Regions from separate parts of the Streptomyces sp. NPDC002446 genome, predicted to be linked through region 1. Evidence: predicted binding sites of a transcription regulator. Region 1 holds the regulator's gene; the other holds the start of a gene.
The links. The regulator HrcA, encoded in region 1, represses chaperone genes, less so after heat shock. The targets are predictions, from matches to a motif close to TTNGCACTCNGNNNNNCNGAGTGCNAA.
Positions count from the first base shown of each region.

Region 2: the regulator HrcA is predicted to act here: its motif matches at 3,391-3,417, upstream of ACWD6P_RS32310 (FmdB family zinc ribbon protein).

Region 1 is NZ_JBSFYC010000001.1:205,067-212,685, forward strand. It holds gene ACWD6P_RS00845 (SpoIIE family protein phosphatase) at 1-1,451, shown strand, start outside; gene hemW (radical SAM family heme chaperone HemW) at 1,495-2,727, shown strand; gene ACWD6P_RS00855 (Uma2 family endonuclease) at 2,830-3,417, shown strand; gene ACWD6P_RS00860 (DUF3097 domain-containing protein) at 3,395-4,228, opposite strand; gene ACWD6P_RS00865 (MBL fold metallo-hydrolase) at 4,321-5,058, opposite strand; gene hrcA (heat-inducible transcriptional repressor HrcA) at 5,254-6,270, shown strand; gene dnaJ (molecular chaperone DnaJ) at 6,271-7,410, shown strand.
Region 2 is NZ_JBSFYC010000085.1:15,272-22,890, reverse strand. It holds gene ACWD6P_RS32320 (potassium/proton antiporter) at 158-1,705, shown strand; gene ACWD6P_RS32315 (MFS transporter) at 2,023-3,315, shown strand; gene ACWD6P_RS32310 (FmdB family zinc ribbon protein) at 3,429-3,764, shown strand; gene ACWD6P_RS32305 (S-methyl-5'-thioadenosine phosphorylase) at 3,849-4,682, shown strand; gene mscL (large conductance mechanosensitive channel protein MscL) at 5,571-6,074, shown strand; gene ACWD6P_RS32295 (hypothetical protein) at 6,124-6,390, opposite strand; gene ACWD6P_RS32290 (AMP-binding protein) at 7,350-7,619, opposite strand, start outside.

The sequences.
Region 1 (7,619 bases):
AGATCGCCTACGCCGAGCAGCTGCTCCAGCTCGAACTGCGGGCCGCCGAACTCCTCGCCCCCGCACCCCGCCGGGCCGCCCGCCCGGAACTCGACGCCGAACGGGTCGAGACCGGCGCCCTCTCCTTCCTCGCCGAGGCCTCCGACCTGCTCTCCGGCCAGCTCGACGCCGATCAGGTCGCCGCGCTCGCCGCCCAGCTGATCGTGCCGCGGCTCGCCGACTGGTGCGCCGTATGGCTCCACGACGGCGACGGCGGCGCGCCCGGCCGGGGCATCGCGGCGAGCGGCGAGGAACAGCGGCTCGCCCGGGTCTGGCACAGCAGCGAGAGCCGGATCGACGCGCTGCGTACGGCACTGGAGAAGCAGCCGCCGGACGTGCCGGGCCCCGCCTCGCCCGGCAGCGCGCCCACCGCGGTCCCCTGGCCCTGGCCGCACGAAGGGGACGGCCAGGAGGCGGGCGGCGCGGCGCTGGCCTGCCCCCTGGTCGCCGGCGGCCGCCGCCTCGGCACGCTGCTCCTCGGCCGGGGCGGGCTGCTGCGCATCCCCGACGAGGTGGTCGGCCTGATCGAGGACCTGGGACGGCGGGTCGCGCGCGCGGTGGCCACCGCACGCGCGTACAGCCGCCAGGAGCGCATCAGCCAGGTCCTGCAGCGCCGGCTGCTGCCCCGGGGGCGGGCGCAGGTGCCCGGGGTGGAGTCGGCGGTGGTCTACGAGCCGCGCGAGGGCGCCTGGGCGGGCGGCGACTTCTGGGACCTCTTCGACGCCGGGGACGGCCGCTGGTGCTTCGCGCTCGGCGACGTCTGCGGCAGCGGGCCCGAGGCGGCCGCGGTGACCGGGCTGGCCCGGCCGGTGCTGCGGCTGCTGGCCCGCGACGGCTTCGGCGTGGCGGCGGTGCTCGACCGGCTCAACAAGACCATGGCCCGCGAGGCCGCGGACTCCGTCGCGGCGGTCGCGGCGGCGGTGGCGGCGGCCGGCGCCGGGGCGGAGGCGCCGGTGGAGATCCGCGAGGAGGGCGAACAGGCCCGCTTCCTCTCCCTCCTCTACGGCGAGATCGTCCCGTACCCCGGCGGCTCCGGAGGCGCCCGCTGCACCCTCGCAAGCGCCGGCCACCCGCTGCCGCTGGTGCTCGGCGCGGACGGCACGGTCCGGGTCGTCGCGGCCCCGCAGATGCTGCTCGGGGTGGTCGAGGACGCCGCATACGTCAGCGAATCGTTTGACCTGCGCCCCGGAGAGACGCTGCTGTGCGTCACCGACGGGGTCACCGAGCGCCGCTCCGGACGCCGGCTCTTCGACGACGAGGACGGCCTGGCCGCCGCCCTCGCCGCCGGCGCCGGCCTGGGCGCCAGCGCCCTCGCCGAGCACCTCCGCAACACCGTCCACGCCTTCGACCCGACCCCGCCCGACGACGACCTGGCGCTGCTGGTCCTCCAGGCGGCGGACGGGCCGCCCTAGCCGGCGAACCGCGTTGTCGGCGGGATGACGGACAATGGATCCCATGCCTTCCGCACTGCCTGATGGTGAGCCGATGCCCGAGGACGGGGCGCTGCCCCGCCATGCGCTGGCGGGGGCGGCCGGGCGGCCCCTCGGCTTCTATCTGCATGTGCCGTACTGCGCGACCCGCTGCGGCTACTGCGACTTCAACACCTACACCGCGAGCGAGCTGCGCGGCTCCGGCGGCGCCCTGGCCTCCCGCGACAACTACGCCGACACCGTCGTCGAGGAGATCCGCCTGGCCCGCAAGGTGCTGGGCGACGACCCGCGCCCGGTCGAGACGGTCTTCGTGGGCGGCGGCACCCCGACCCTGCTCCCCGCGGCCGACCTGTCCCGCATGCTCGCCGCCGTCCGCGACGAATTCGGCCTCGCACCGGACGCGGAGATCACCACGGAGGCCAACCCGGAGTCCGTCGACCCGCGCTACCTGGAGGAACTCCGCTCCGGCGGCTTCAACCGGCTCTCCTTCGGCATGCAGAGCGCGCGTCAGCACGTGCTGAAGATCCTCGACCGTACGCACACCCCCGGCCGCCCCGAGGCCTGCGTGGGCGAGGCCCGCGCCGCCGGCTTCGACCACGTCAACCTCGACCTGATCTACGGCACCCCGGGCGAGACGGACGACGACTGGCGGGCGTCCCTCGACGCCGCCCTCGGCGCCGGCCCCGACCACATCTCCGCCTACGCCCTGATCGTCGAGGAGGGCACCCAGCTCGCCCGCCGGATCCGCCGCGGCGAGGTCCCGATGACCGACGACGACGTCCACGCCGACCGCTATCTGATAGCCGAGGAACGCCTCTGTGCCGCCGGCTTCACCTGGTACGAGGTCTCCAACTGGGCCACCACCGAGGCCGCCCGCTGCCGCCACAACGAGCTGTACTGGACCGGCGCCGACTGGTGGGGCGCCGGCCCGGGCGCCCACAGCCACGTGGGCGGCGTCCGCTGGTGGAACGTGAAGCATCCGGGCGCCTACGCCCAGGCGCTGGGCGAGGGCCGCTCCCCGGGCGCGGGCCGCGAGCTGCTCGCCGACGAGGACCGCCGGGTCGAACGCATCCTGCTGGAGCTGCGCCTGTCGGACGGCTGCCCACTGGAGATCCTCGCCCCCGCCGGGGCCAAGGCGGCGGCGCAGGCGCTGGCGGACGGGCTGCTGGAGGCGGGGCCGTACGAGGCCGGACGGGCCGTGCTGACACTCCGGGGGCGGCTGCTGGCTGACGCGGTGGTGCGGGATCTGGTGGACTGATTCTCGAACGAGTGAACCGACGCGGGTGCGCTGTGCGCCTGCCTGAGCTGTCCTTAGGCTGCCACCGTTCCAGGGCGATGGCGGAAGCGGAGGGCCACGGAGATGACTGCGGTGGATGACCGGCCGATCACGCACATCGTCAAGTTCTTCGAGGACCTTGAGGTTCCCGATGGCTTTAAGGCAGAGCTCCTGCGGGGGGAAATCGTGATGATGGCCGGGCCGGACCTGGTCCACAACCGGATCGTGCTGAGGGTGCTGCGGCAGATCCCCGACCAGAAGTGGGACTGCCTCCAGACGCAGGACATCGATTTGCTGAGCGAAACGAGTGAGCCTCAGCCGGACCTCGTGGTGCTGGAACGCGACGCGGGGCCGGAATCGGGCCGACTACTGCCGGCCCAGGTGATCACGATGCTGGTCGAGGTCGTCTCCAAGAACAGCGTTGACCGTGACTACGGTGTCAAGCGCTCGATCTACGCGGCGGGAGGGGTCCCCGCCTACCTCATCATCGACCCCATCATGGCCCAGTGCGTCCTGCTCACCGAGCCTGTCGGTAGCGGCGACGAGGCTGACTACCGTTGCCAGCGCATCGGCAAATTCGGCGAACCTGTGCCCCTGGGGATGCTCGACCTCGACCTGGACACCACCGAGTTCAGCACCCTCCCCAACGTCAGGCCGCACCGCCGACCGTAACGAAGTCGATCAACTCCTCCACCCGCCCCAGCAGTTGCGGCTCCAGATCCTTGTAGGACCGCACGCACGACAGGATCCGCTGCCAGGCGGCCCCCGTGTTCTCCGGCCAGCCCAGCGCCCGGCACACCCCCGTCTTCCAGTCCTGGCCGCGCGGCACGCTCGGCCACGCCGCGATCCCCACCGACGACGGCTTCACCGCCTCCCACACGTCGATGTACGGGTGGCCCACGACCAGCGCGTGCTCGCCGGTCACCTCAGCCGCGATCCGCGATTCCTTGGAGCCCGGTACGAGGTGATCCACCAGCACCCCCAACCGGGCATCGGGCCCGGGGGCGAAGCTGCGGACGATCGCCGGAAGGTCGTCGACGCCCTCCAGGTACTCCACGACGACGCCCTCGATGCGCAGATCGTCGCCCCAGACCCGCTCGACCAGTTCGGCGTCGTGCCGGCCCTCCACGTAGATGCGCCCGGCGCGTGCGACCCGGGCGCGGGCGCCGGGCACGGCCAGTGATCCGGAGGCCGTACGGGCGGGGCCGCTCGGCGCCGGCCGGTTCTGCGGGCGGACGAGCGTGACGACCCTGCCCTCCAGAAGGAAGCCGCGCGGAGCCATCGGGAAGACCCGGTGCTTGCCGAAGCGGTCCTCCAGGGTCACCGTCGGGCCCTCGGCGGACTTCTCGCAGCGGATCACCGCACCGCAGAAGCCCGTGGTGACCTCCTCGACGACCAGATCGGCGTCGGCCGGCACCTCGGGGGCGGGGCGCTGCTTCTTCCAGGGCGGGGTGAGGTCGGGACTGTAGCGCTTGCTCTGCATGGGGCCTGTTCTGTCTGTTCGGTCTGTTCGGTCTCTGTCACAGCGGGGCATCCGGCGGTCGCCGGAGAAGGCGAACGCTGCAGGATGGCTGATCAGGATGGCGGAGGGACGCCGAAGAGGGCGGCCAGGTCGTCGCGCTGGGCGCGGACGAAGGCGGCATCCACCACGGAGCCATGGCCGGGGACGTACACCGCGTCCTCGCCGCCCAGGGCCAGCAGGCGGTCCAGCGCCGCCGGCCACTGCTGGGGCAGCGCGTCCGGGCCCGCCTGCGGTTCGCCGGACTCCTCGACCAGGTCGCCGCAGAAGACGATCTCCGGCGCGCCGTGCCGGCCGGGCACCAGGACCGCCAGGTCATGGGCGGTGTGGCCGGGCCCCACATTGGCGAGCAGGACCTGGCGGTCGCCGAGGCCGACCGTCAGCTCGCCGTGCACGTGGTGGTGCGGGGTGACCAGCAGATCGGTGGCCTCGGCGGCGGCGTCCCGTCCGACGCCGTGGCGCATCGCGTCGTGCCGCAGCTCGTCCTTGCTGCGGCGGAGCAGGTCGCCCAGTCCGGCCGCGCCGAACACCTCCACGCCGGCGAAGGCCGCGGTGCCCAGTACATGATCGAAATGCGGGTGGGTGAGCGCGACATGCGTCACTTCCCGGCCGAGTACGCCACGGATCGCCCGGCGCAGATCCGCGCCGTCGCGAATGCTCGCGCCGGTGTCGACGATCATGACACCGGCCGATCCGGCGATCACGCCGATCGTCTCGTCCCAGCCCGGCATACGGCGTCTGGCGACACCGTCACCGAGCTGTTCCCACCCGGCCTCTTCCCAAGCAGTGCCCATACCGAGACGCTAGCTCCATCGCGATAGCGTTGCCCGGCAGATCGGCCGAACACGGTCATCGGACGGGGGCTGCGGGAGGTCGCCCTTGCCGTGGTCGTGCTACCCGGCCGTACACTGGCTCCGGGTCTGGCACTCGGCCCGTGTGAGTGCCAGGAGTAACGAAACGGCGGACGGGCCGGACTGGAGGTGCGCGGGATGCTCAGTGAACGCAGGCTCGAAGTACTGCGCGCCATCGTCCAGGACTATGTCGGGACGGAGGAGCCGGTCGGCTCCAAGGCGCTCACGGAGCGGCATCAGCTCGGGGTCTCCCCGGCCACCATCCGCAACGACATGGCAGCCCTGGAGGACGAGGGGTTCATCGCCCAGCCGCACACCAGCGCCGGGCGGATCCCGACCGACAAGGGCTATCGCCTCTTCGTCGACAAGCTGGCCGGCGTCAAGCCGCTGTCCAGCCCCGAGCGGCGGGCGATCCAGAACTTCCTGGACGGCGCCGTCGACCTCGACGACGTGGTGGGGCGCACGGTCCGGCTGCTGGCGCAGCTGACCCGGCAGGTCGCGGTCGTGCAGTACCCGTCCCTGACGCGGTCGACGGTGCGGCACGTGGAGCTGCTGGCGCTGGCCCCGGCCCGGCTGATGCTCGTACTGATCACCGACACCGGTCGGGTCGAGCAGCGGCTGATCGACTGCCAGACGCCGTTCGCCGAGACCTCCCTGGCGGACCTGAGGGCGCGGCTCAACAGCCGGGTCGTGGGGCGCCGGTTCGCGGATGTGCCCCAATTGGTGCAGGATCTCCCGGAGTCCTTCGAGCAGGACGACCGCGGCACGGTCTCGACAGTGCTGTCGGTGTTGCTGGAAACTCTGGTGGAGGAGACCGAAGAGCGGCTGATGATCGGCGGCACCGCCAATCTGACGCGTTTCGGTCATGATTTCCCCCTGACTATCCGTCCGGTGCTGGAGGCCCTTGAGGAGCATGTGGTGCTGCTCAAGCTGCTCGGCGAGGCCAAGGACTCGGGCATGACCGTACGCATCGGGCATGAGAATGCCCACGAAGGCCTGACGTCCACATCGGTCGTCGCGGTCGGTTACGGTTCGGGCGACGAGGCAGTCGCCAAACTCGGCGTGGTCGGACCGACCCGCATGGACTACCCCGGAACGATGGGAGCGGTACGCGCAGTGGCACGTTACGTCGGACAGATCCTGGCGGAGTCGTAAGTGGCCACGGATTACTACGCGGTCCTGGGCGTACGGCGCGATGCCTCGCAGGACGAGATCAAGAAGGCTTTCCGGCGGCTGGCACGCGAGCTGCACCCGGACGTGAACCCGGATCCCAAGACCCAGGAGCGGTTCAAGGAGATCAACGCCGCTTACGAGGTCCTGTCGGATCCGCAGAAGAAGCAGGTCTACGACCTCGGCGGCGACCCGCTCTCCCAGTCGGGCGGCGCCGGTGGCGGCGCGGGCGGCTTCGGCGCGGGCTTCGGCAACTTCTCCGACATCATGGACGCGTTCTTCGGCACCGCCTCCCAGCGCGGGCCGCGCTCGCGCACCCGCCGCGGCCAGGACGCCATGATCCGGCTCGATGTCGAGCTGAACGAGGCGGCCTTCGGTACGACCAAGGACCTCCAGGTCGACACCGCTGTGGTCTGTACGACCTGCACCGGTGAGGGCGCGGCGCCGGGCACCTCGGCGCAGACCTGCGACATGTGCCGCGGCCGCGGTGAGGTCTCGCAGGTCACCCGGTCCTTCCTGGGCCAGGTCATGACGTCCCGGCCGTGCCCGCAGTGCCAGGGCTTCGGCACGGTCGTGCCGACGCCGTGCCCCGAGTGCGCGGGCGACGGGCGGATCCGCTCCCGCCGCACGCTGACCGTCAAGATCCCGGCCGGTGTCGACAACGGCACCCGCATCCAGCTCGCGGGCGAGGGCGAGGTCGGCCCCGGCGGCGGCCCCGCCGGTGATCTCTACGTCGAGATCCACGAGCTGCCGCACCCGGTCTTCCAGCGGCGCGGCGACGATCTGCACTGCACGGTCACCATCCCGATGACGGCGGCGGCGCTGGGCACGAAGTGCCCGCTGGAGACGCTGGACGGGGTGGAGGAGATCGACGTCCGGCCCGGCACCCAGTCCGGGCAGTCGATCCCGCTGCACCAGCGCGGTGTCACACATCTGCGCGGCAACGGCCGCGGCGATCTGATCGTCCACGTCGAGGTCCAGACCCCGACCAAGCTCGACCCCGAGCAGGAGGAGCTGCTGCGGCGGCTCGCCAAGCTGCGCGGCGAGGAACGGCCCACGGGGCAGTTTCAGCCGGGGCAGCAGGGACTGTTCTCGCGGTTGAAGGACGCGTTCAACGGGCGGTAGGCGGCAGGCGGGAGCCGGAGCTGCGGGAATACCGCCCGGCCCCCGCCCCGTTGTGGCCCCGCAGGGGGGCCTCGCGTCCCCTACGGGATGTGTTCGGCCGCCCCCTAAGGCCGCCCGCCCCGGGCCCGCGGCCGCCTACCCGGGCCCGTGGCCGCGCGTTCCCAGGTGCGTACCTGCGCCGAGCCCCTGATGCGGGGGCTCGGCGTTTC
Region 2 (7,619 bases), on a different contig from region 1:
CAGGGTGGGAGTGCTGGAGCAACCATAGGCGCACGGGTTCGGCGACCCCTACGCGGAGTCACCACCAGCACATCCAACTTTCAAGCAATGGTAAATTGTTAGTCTCAGTAACTAGATACGGTAAGGAAAGACCGCCCAAAAGCCCCCGCCCGGACCTGTGCGAGGAAGGACCAGCTCCCTGACTGTCGACCACCTCAACGAACTCCTGCTGATCTGCTCTCTCGTACTGCTCATCGCGGTGGCCGCGGTACGGGTCTCCTCGCGCAGCGGGCTCCCCAGCCTGCTCATCTACCTGGGGATAGGCGTCGCCATAGGGCAGGACGGCCTCGGCGGCGTCGTCTTCGACAACGCCGAGCTGACCCAACTCCTCGGCTATGCCGCACTGGTCGTGATCCTCGCCGAGGGCGGCCTGGGCACCAAGTGGAAAGAGATCAAACCGGCGCTGCCCCAAGCGGCGGCGCTCTCGACGGTCGGCGTCGCGGTGAGCGTGGGGGTCACCGCGGCCGGAGCGCACTATCTGGCCGGAATTGACTGGCGCCAGTCGCTGCTGATCGGCGCCGTGGTCTCCTCGACGGACGCCGCGGCCGTCTTCTCCGTGCTGCGCAACGTTCCGCTCCCGGCCCGTCTGACAGGTGTCCTGGAAGCCGAGTCCGGCTTCAACGACGCCCCCGTGGTCATCCTCGTCGTCGCCTTCTCCACCGCGGGACCGGTCGACCACTGGTACGTCCTGCTCGGCACCATCGCCCTGGAGCTGGCGATCGGCGCCGCCATCGGACTGGCCATCGGGTGGCTCGGCGCGTACGGCATGCGGCATGTGGCGCTGCCCGCCTCCGGCCTCTACCCGATCGCCGTCATGGCCATCGCCGTCTCCGCGTACGCGGCCGGCGCGCTGGCGCACGGCTCCGGCTTCCTCGCCGTCTATCTGGCCGCGGTGATCCTCGGCAACGCCAAACTGCCGCACGCGCCGGCCACCCGCGGATTCGCCGAAGGGCTCGGCTGGATCGGCCAGATCGGCATGTTCGTGCTGCTGGGCCTGCTGGTGACCCCGCACAAGCTGATCAACGACTTCGTGCCCGCCCTGGTCATCGGCCTGATCCTGACGATCGTGGCCCGGCCGGCGTCCGTGTTCACCGCACTGCTGCCGTTCCGGGTGCCCTGGCGGGAGAAGACCCTGCTGTCGTGGGCCGGGCTGCGCGGCGCGGTCCCGATCGTGCTGGCCACCATCCCGATGGTGGGCGACGTACCCGGCAGCCAGCGGGTCTTCAACATCGTCTTCGTCCTGGTCGTCGTCTACACCCTCGTCCAGGGGCCGACGCTGCCGTGGCTGGCCCGGCGGCTGAAGCTGGGCGACGGCAAGGAGGCCGCCGACCTGGGCATCGAGTCGGCGCCCCTGGAGCGGCTGCGCGGCCATCTGCTGTCCACGTCCATCGGCCCGACGTCCCGTATGCACGGCGTCGAGGTCGGCGAGCTGCGGATGCCCGCGGGCGCCGCGGTCACCCTCGTCGTACGGGACGGCTCCAGCTTCGTACCCTCGCCGACCACGGTGCTGCGGCGCGGCGACGAGCTGCTGGTGGTCGCCACCGACCCGGTGCGCGACGCGGCCGAGCGCCGACTGCAGGCGGTCTCCCAGGGCGGCAAGCTGGCCGGCTGGCTGGGGACGGACGGCACCACCGAGCGGCGCCACCGAGGGCGAAGCCCGCGCTGACCCTGGGCCGCCCCGGCGCGGCCGAAAATGTGCTGCAAATCTCCACGGATCTCAAGGAAATCCGCGAGAAGCCCTGGCTAATCCCAGGGCTTCTCGCGTTTCGGCCTGTAGTATGCAAAGGAACATCGACGAACCAACTCTGCCTGATGCAGAGCTGGCGCGACCGCTCGGCGGCCGCGGTCCCCTGCCACACGCAGCCACCTCTCGGGGTGCGGACCATGCGGTATCACTCGGTCCTGCGCGAGAGGACAGCTCTCGGCGCGCACCCGTGACGACCTCGCGGGCGGCGCGCTACCAGGCGGCAGAAAGGCCCGGCCGTGGCATCCGCGGTCAAGGACTCCCGTCCCGGTTACGGACAACTCCTCCGCACCCCTGGTGCATGGACATTCCTGCTGCCCGGCTTCCTGGCCCGGCAGCCCTTCGCGATGCTGACGATCGGCATCGTGCTGCTCGTCCAGTCCACGACGGGCTCCTACGGCACCGCCGGCGCGGTGTCCGCCACCACCGGCGTCGCGATGGCGCTGTTCGCCCCGCAGAGCGGCAAGCTCGCCGACCGCTTCGGCCAGCGCGCCGTCCTCATCCCCGGCGTCCTGGTCCACGTCGCCGGTGTCGCGACCCTGATCACCCTGGCCCTGCTCCACGCCCCCCTGTGGGCGCTGATCGCGGTGGCCGTCCCCACGGGCGCCTCGACTCCGCAGGTCGGCCCGATGGTGCGGGCCCGCTGGGCCTCCCGGCTCGGCGGCAGCCCGCTGATGCCGACGGCCGCCGCCTTCGAGTCGGTGACCGACGAGTTCACCTTCGTGGTCGGGCCCGTCCTCGCGACCGCGCTGTGCACGGGCGTCCACCCGGCCGCGGGTCTGATCGCCGAGGCCGCGCTGACACTGGCCGGCGGTCTGCTGTTCGCCTCGCAGCGGCGCAGCCAGCCGCCGGTGCACCGGGCCGAGGCCGGCGACCGGCCGCGCGTCTCGGCGCTGTCGGTGCCCGGCGTACGCGTGCTGATCGTGGCGTTCCTCGGCATCGGCACCGTCTTCGGCGGTATGCAGGTCTCGCTGACGGCCTTCACCCAGCACATCGGGCAGCCCGGCATCAACGGCGTGCTCTACGGGATCTTCGCGGGCGGCAACATGCTCGCCGGCGTTGCCTGCGGCGCGATCGCCTGGAAGGTCGGCCCGCGGCGCCGGCTGCTGGTCGCCTACGGCCTGCTCGCCCTGGCCACCACCCCGCTGTGGGCGGTGACCGCGGTGCCGCTGCTGGGCGCCGTCGGCCTGGTCGTCGGACTGTGCATCGCCCCGGCCCTGATCACCGGCTACACGCTGGTCGAGTCGCTGGTGCCGGCCGCCGCCCGCACCGAGGCCTTCACCTGGCTGACCGGCGCGGTCGCGCTGGGCCAGGCGGCCGCGGCCACGTCCGCCGGCCAGCTGGCGGACCGCTTCGGACCGAGCACCGGATTCCTGGTGCCGCTGGCCGGCACGGCGCTGGCCCTGACGGTGCTGCTGGCGCTCCGCGCCCACCTGCTGCCGCGCTCCTCGACCGTGGTCGCCACCCAGGGCACGGCGGGCACCTCGCCGGTGGCCGCCGGCGACCGGGAACGGGAGCTGGCGAGCACCTGAACGGACGTGGGGTCGGTCACCGTATCCCGGCCACCGGTGGACTGACGGGCCGGAATACTGCAATATGGAGCGTCGTTAGCACTCATCGAGTGAGAGTGCCAGGAGGAAGTCAAGTGCCGACCTACCAGTACCAGTGCACCGAGTGCGGCGAGGGCCTCGAGGCGGTGCAGAAGTTCACCGACGACGCGCTCACGGAGTGCCCCAGCTGCAACGGACGCCTCAAGAAGGTGTTCTCCGCGGTCGGCATCGTCTTCAAGGGCTCCGGCTTCTACCGCAACGACAGCCGTGGTGCGTCGTCCAGCAGCAGCCCCGCGAAGAGCTCCTCCTCGTCGAGCGGCACGTCCTCCTCGGACTCCAGCGGCTCGTCGTCGGGCAGCTCCGACTCCAAGTCGGCCGCCCCGGCCGCGTCGGCCTCCAGCAGCACGTCGAGCACCAGCTCCGCGGCCTGACCCGCCCGCCCCGTACTTCTCCGGACCCCGCCGTCTTCCCGGACGGCGGGGTCCGGTGCGTCCGGCCCCGCTAGGGTGGCCCGCATGGCTGACGCGGAGATAGGCGTTATCGGCGGCTCGGGGTTCTACTCCTTCCTCGACGACGTGACCGAGATCACGGTGGACACCCCCTACGGTCCCCCGAGCGACTCACTGTTCCTGGGCGAGATCGCCGGCCGTCAGGTCGCCTTCCTGCCCCGGCACGGGCGCGGCCACCACCTCCCGCCGCACCGCATCAACTACCGCGCCAACCTGTGGGCGCTGCGCTCGGTCGGCGTACGGCAGGTCCTCGGCCCGTGCGCGGTGGGCGGTCTGCGCCCCGAGTACGGCCCCGGCACGCTGCTCGTCCCCGACCAGCTCGTCGACCGCACCAAGGCCCGCGCCCAGACCTACTTCGACGGCCACCCGCTGCCCGATGGCAGCGTCCCCAACGTCGTCCACCTCACCTTCGCCGACCCGTACTGCCCCACGGGCCGCCAGGCCGCCCTCAAGGCTGCCCGCGGCCGCGACTGGGAGCCGGTCGACGGCGGCACCCTCGTCGTCATCGAGGGCCCCCGCTTCTCCACCCGCGCCGAATCGCGCTGGCACGCCGCGCAGGGCTGGTCGGTGGTCGGTATGACGGGCCACCCCGAGGCGGTCCTGGCCCGCGAGCTGAGCCTCTGCTACACCTCGTTGTCCCTGGTCACCGACCTGGACGCGGGCACCGAGACCGGCGACGGCGTCTCCCACGAAGAGGTCCTCGCCGTCTTCGGCCAGAACATCGGCCGGCTGCGCGAGGTGCTCTTCGACGCGGTCGCCGCACTGCCCGACAGCACCACCCGCGACTGCCTGTGCACGGACGCCCACGCGGGCTGGGACCTGGGCATCGAGCTGCCGTGACGTGACGGGGTGAACGCCGGGCGCGGCGGTGACGTCCTGCCGTCGTGGCGCGGCAGCCGTCATGCCGTCGTTCTGCGGCAGCCGTCGTGGCATCGGGGCACGGCAGTCGTCGTGGCGCGGCAGGGGCCGGCGGGTCCGGCCTCCCTCTCCCGGGTGGCCGGGTTATCCACAACGGCGGGGTCGTCCACAGCCCCGAGCGGGCGGGAGCGCATTGCGGCACGGTGGTGATCGCCGGTTCCTCCGAGCGCGATCCCAACCCCTCACCACAGGCGGTGACCACCCATGCCCTGCCCGTCCCCCGCCCTCTCCCACCGGGCCCCTTCCCCGACCTCTGTCTCCTCCACTGTCTCCTCCGCCGGCTGCGCTCCCGACCCGCTCCTCTCCCCGCCGCTCCCCGCTCCCCCTTGCTGTGAAGTACCGCACTTCGAGCCGGTACGGCCCGGCGGCGGCAGGCTCCGCCAGGGGCGGGCTACACGGCGGCGGATGCTGGCCGCCGGCCTGGCGATGGCCGCCGCAGCACTGGCCGGCGGAGCTTCGTACGGAGCCGTACGAACCGCTCCCGCTCCCGGCTGCCCGTCGGCGACGGCCGCGGGAGGGCGGTAGCCATGCCCCAAGATCGAGTGGCGTCCGTCCCTGCGTCACGCAACACTGCTGCGAGTGGCGGGGCATCTGCCGCGCGCCAATGGGGGCGCGCCCACCGCACCGGTACCGCCGAATCCGTCCGTCCGACGCACCGGACCCACCACCCCGTCCGCCGGATCCGCACTGACGCGCCGGCCGATCACTGGTCCGAGTTGCGGGACTGGACACCCCTGCCCCGCCCTGCCGTAAGTTGCGGTGCTGATCGTTGGTGCACCGTCCGTAGTGAGCGTGGAAAGAGGCTGTCAGGTGAGCGAGAGCAAGGGCGTCCTGCAGGGATTCAAGGAATTCCTGATGCGCGGCAACGTCATCGAACTCGCGGTCGCGGTGGTCGTCGGTGCGGCGTTCACCAACATCGTGAATGCCGTGGTCAAGGGCGTCATCAACCCGATCATCGGTGCCCTGGGCTCGCAGAACCTCGACAACTACAAGGCCTGCCTCACCACCTGCCACATCGACAAGAAGACGGGCCAGTTCACCGACGGCATCTACGTCCTCTGGGGTTCGGTGCTGAGCGCCGCGCTGACGTTTCTGATCACGGCGGCGGTCGTCTACTTCCTCATGATCCTTCCGATGAACAAGTGGAAGGAGCGCCAGGAGGCCAGGAAGCCGGTCGACGACACCCCGCCGACCCTGACCGAGGTCGAGCTGCTCACCGAGATCCGCGATGCGCTGATCGCCCAGCGCACCGGCTCGCACACCCTCCGGTCCTCCGCCTCGGGGACCATCGGCACTCAGAAGACCCAGGAGTAGGAGTAGCAGGCGCCGAAGAAGGCCGGCATACGCCGCCCCCTCGCCTCGCTCAGAGGTGGTGGGGCGGCTTTTCGTCGAGGAAGCGGGCGAGATCGGCGGCGCTGTCCCCGCCGGCCGGGCGCTCGCCCCAGCCGCGGTCGGTGTCGTCCGAGGACTGCTGGCTCAGCGGGTCGTCGAAGATCAGCGCCGCGGCGGGCCTGCGGGCCGGGCGCGGTACGGCCGCCGCGGCCGGAACCTGGCCTCCGCGGTCCTCGCCGTCCGCGTCGCCGGTGGGCTGGGGCGCGGGCATCTGCTCGGGTTCGGGGGTGGTGCTCACCCCTCCAGGGTACGGGCGGGCCCGACCCCGCCGTCGCCGTCGCCGTCGCTCAGCAGGCACCCGCGCCGCCCCCCCGGCCACGGGCGAGCCGCCGTGGGGCGCGGGCTGCCTGTTGGGGTGGATCAGGGGCGGGTTGCCTGCTTGGGGCGGACCAGAGGCGGGGTGCCTGCTCGGGGCGGATCAGGGTCGGACGGGCCGCTCAGTCGGTCACGGTCGGCTCGCCGGCGGTCTGGTCGCTGGCCGTCTGGTCGCTGGCCGTCTGGTCGCCGGCGGTCGGTTGCCGCTCGTCTCTCCGGGCCGGAAGAAGCCGAGGCACCGGTGGCACCCCTCCGGCGCCTGGCCGCCCGGGGTCCAGATCACCGTCGCCCGTGTCCGCCCACGCAGCCGGACCTCTTCGCACAAGGGCTCCACGGCGAACCGGCCATGCTCGCGGGCTCGCGGGCTCGCGGGCTCGCGGCCCTGTTTGACCGGCGCGATGTCCGGGCGCCCGACACCCGGGCGCAGCCTGCTCTGCGAACTCGCCTCCCGCTAGCCGCCCTTGTCGTGGGTGGGTATGGGGTGCGGGCGCTGCCCGTCGTGGGGGCGGGTCGGTGGGCTCTGGGAGGCGTGATTGCGTCTGCGGGGGCTGTTGCGGTCGGTGCCGGGGAGGGGGTGGCGGAGGTGTGCGTGGTCCGGGCGAGGCATGGGTGACCGCCTCTCAGTCGGGTGCCGGGGAGGGGCCGGGCGCCCTGGGACGTCCGAGGGCTGCGACACGGATCCACGCTAGGCGGCCATGGGACCCGCGGCCTGTTGTGCGGGGCCACTTGGGTGACCACCCCCGGCGCGAGCGACCCGTCTCCCTGCCACCTCTGCCTGCCCGCAGCCCGCCCCTGACCCTCAGCGGCCCGCCTCTGCCCGTCCGCGGCCCGCCTCTGGCCGTCAGCAGCCCGCCTCTGCCGCTGGCGGCCCGCCCCTGACCGTCAGCGGCCGGCCGCCGCCGTGCCTCCGAGTGCGTCGTGCCACCACATGTCGCGGCCGGGCTTCCAGGACACCGGGCGCGAGCAGCGGTTCACGACCAGCACCGTGCGATCGGACGCGCCCCCCGCGGCCGCGCCTCGCGCCAGTGCATGGTCGAGCAGCGCCTTCACCGGCCGTACTGCCCCGTCCCAGAACGCCGCGTCCGCAGTGATCACCACCCGGGCGTCCGACTCCCGGGTCCGTGCGACGAGTTCGGGCACCGTCAGCGAGAC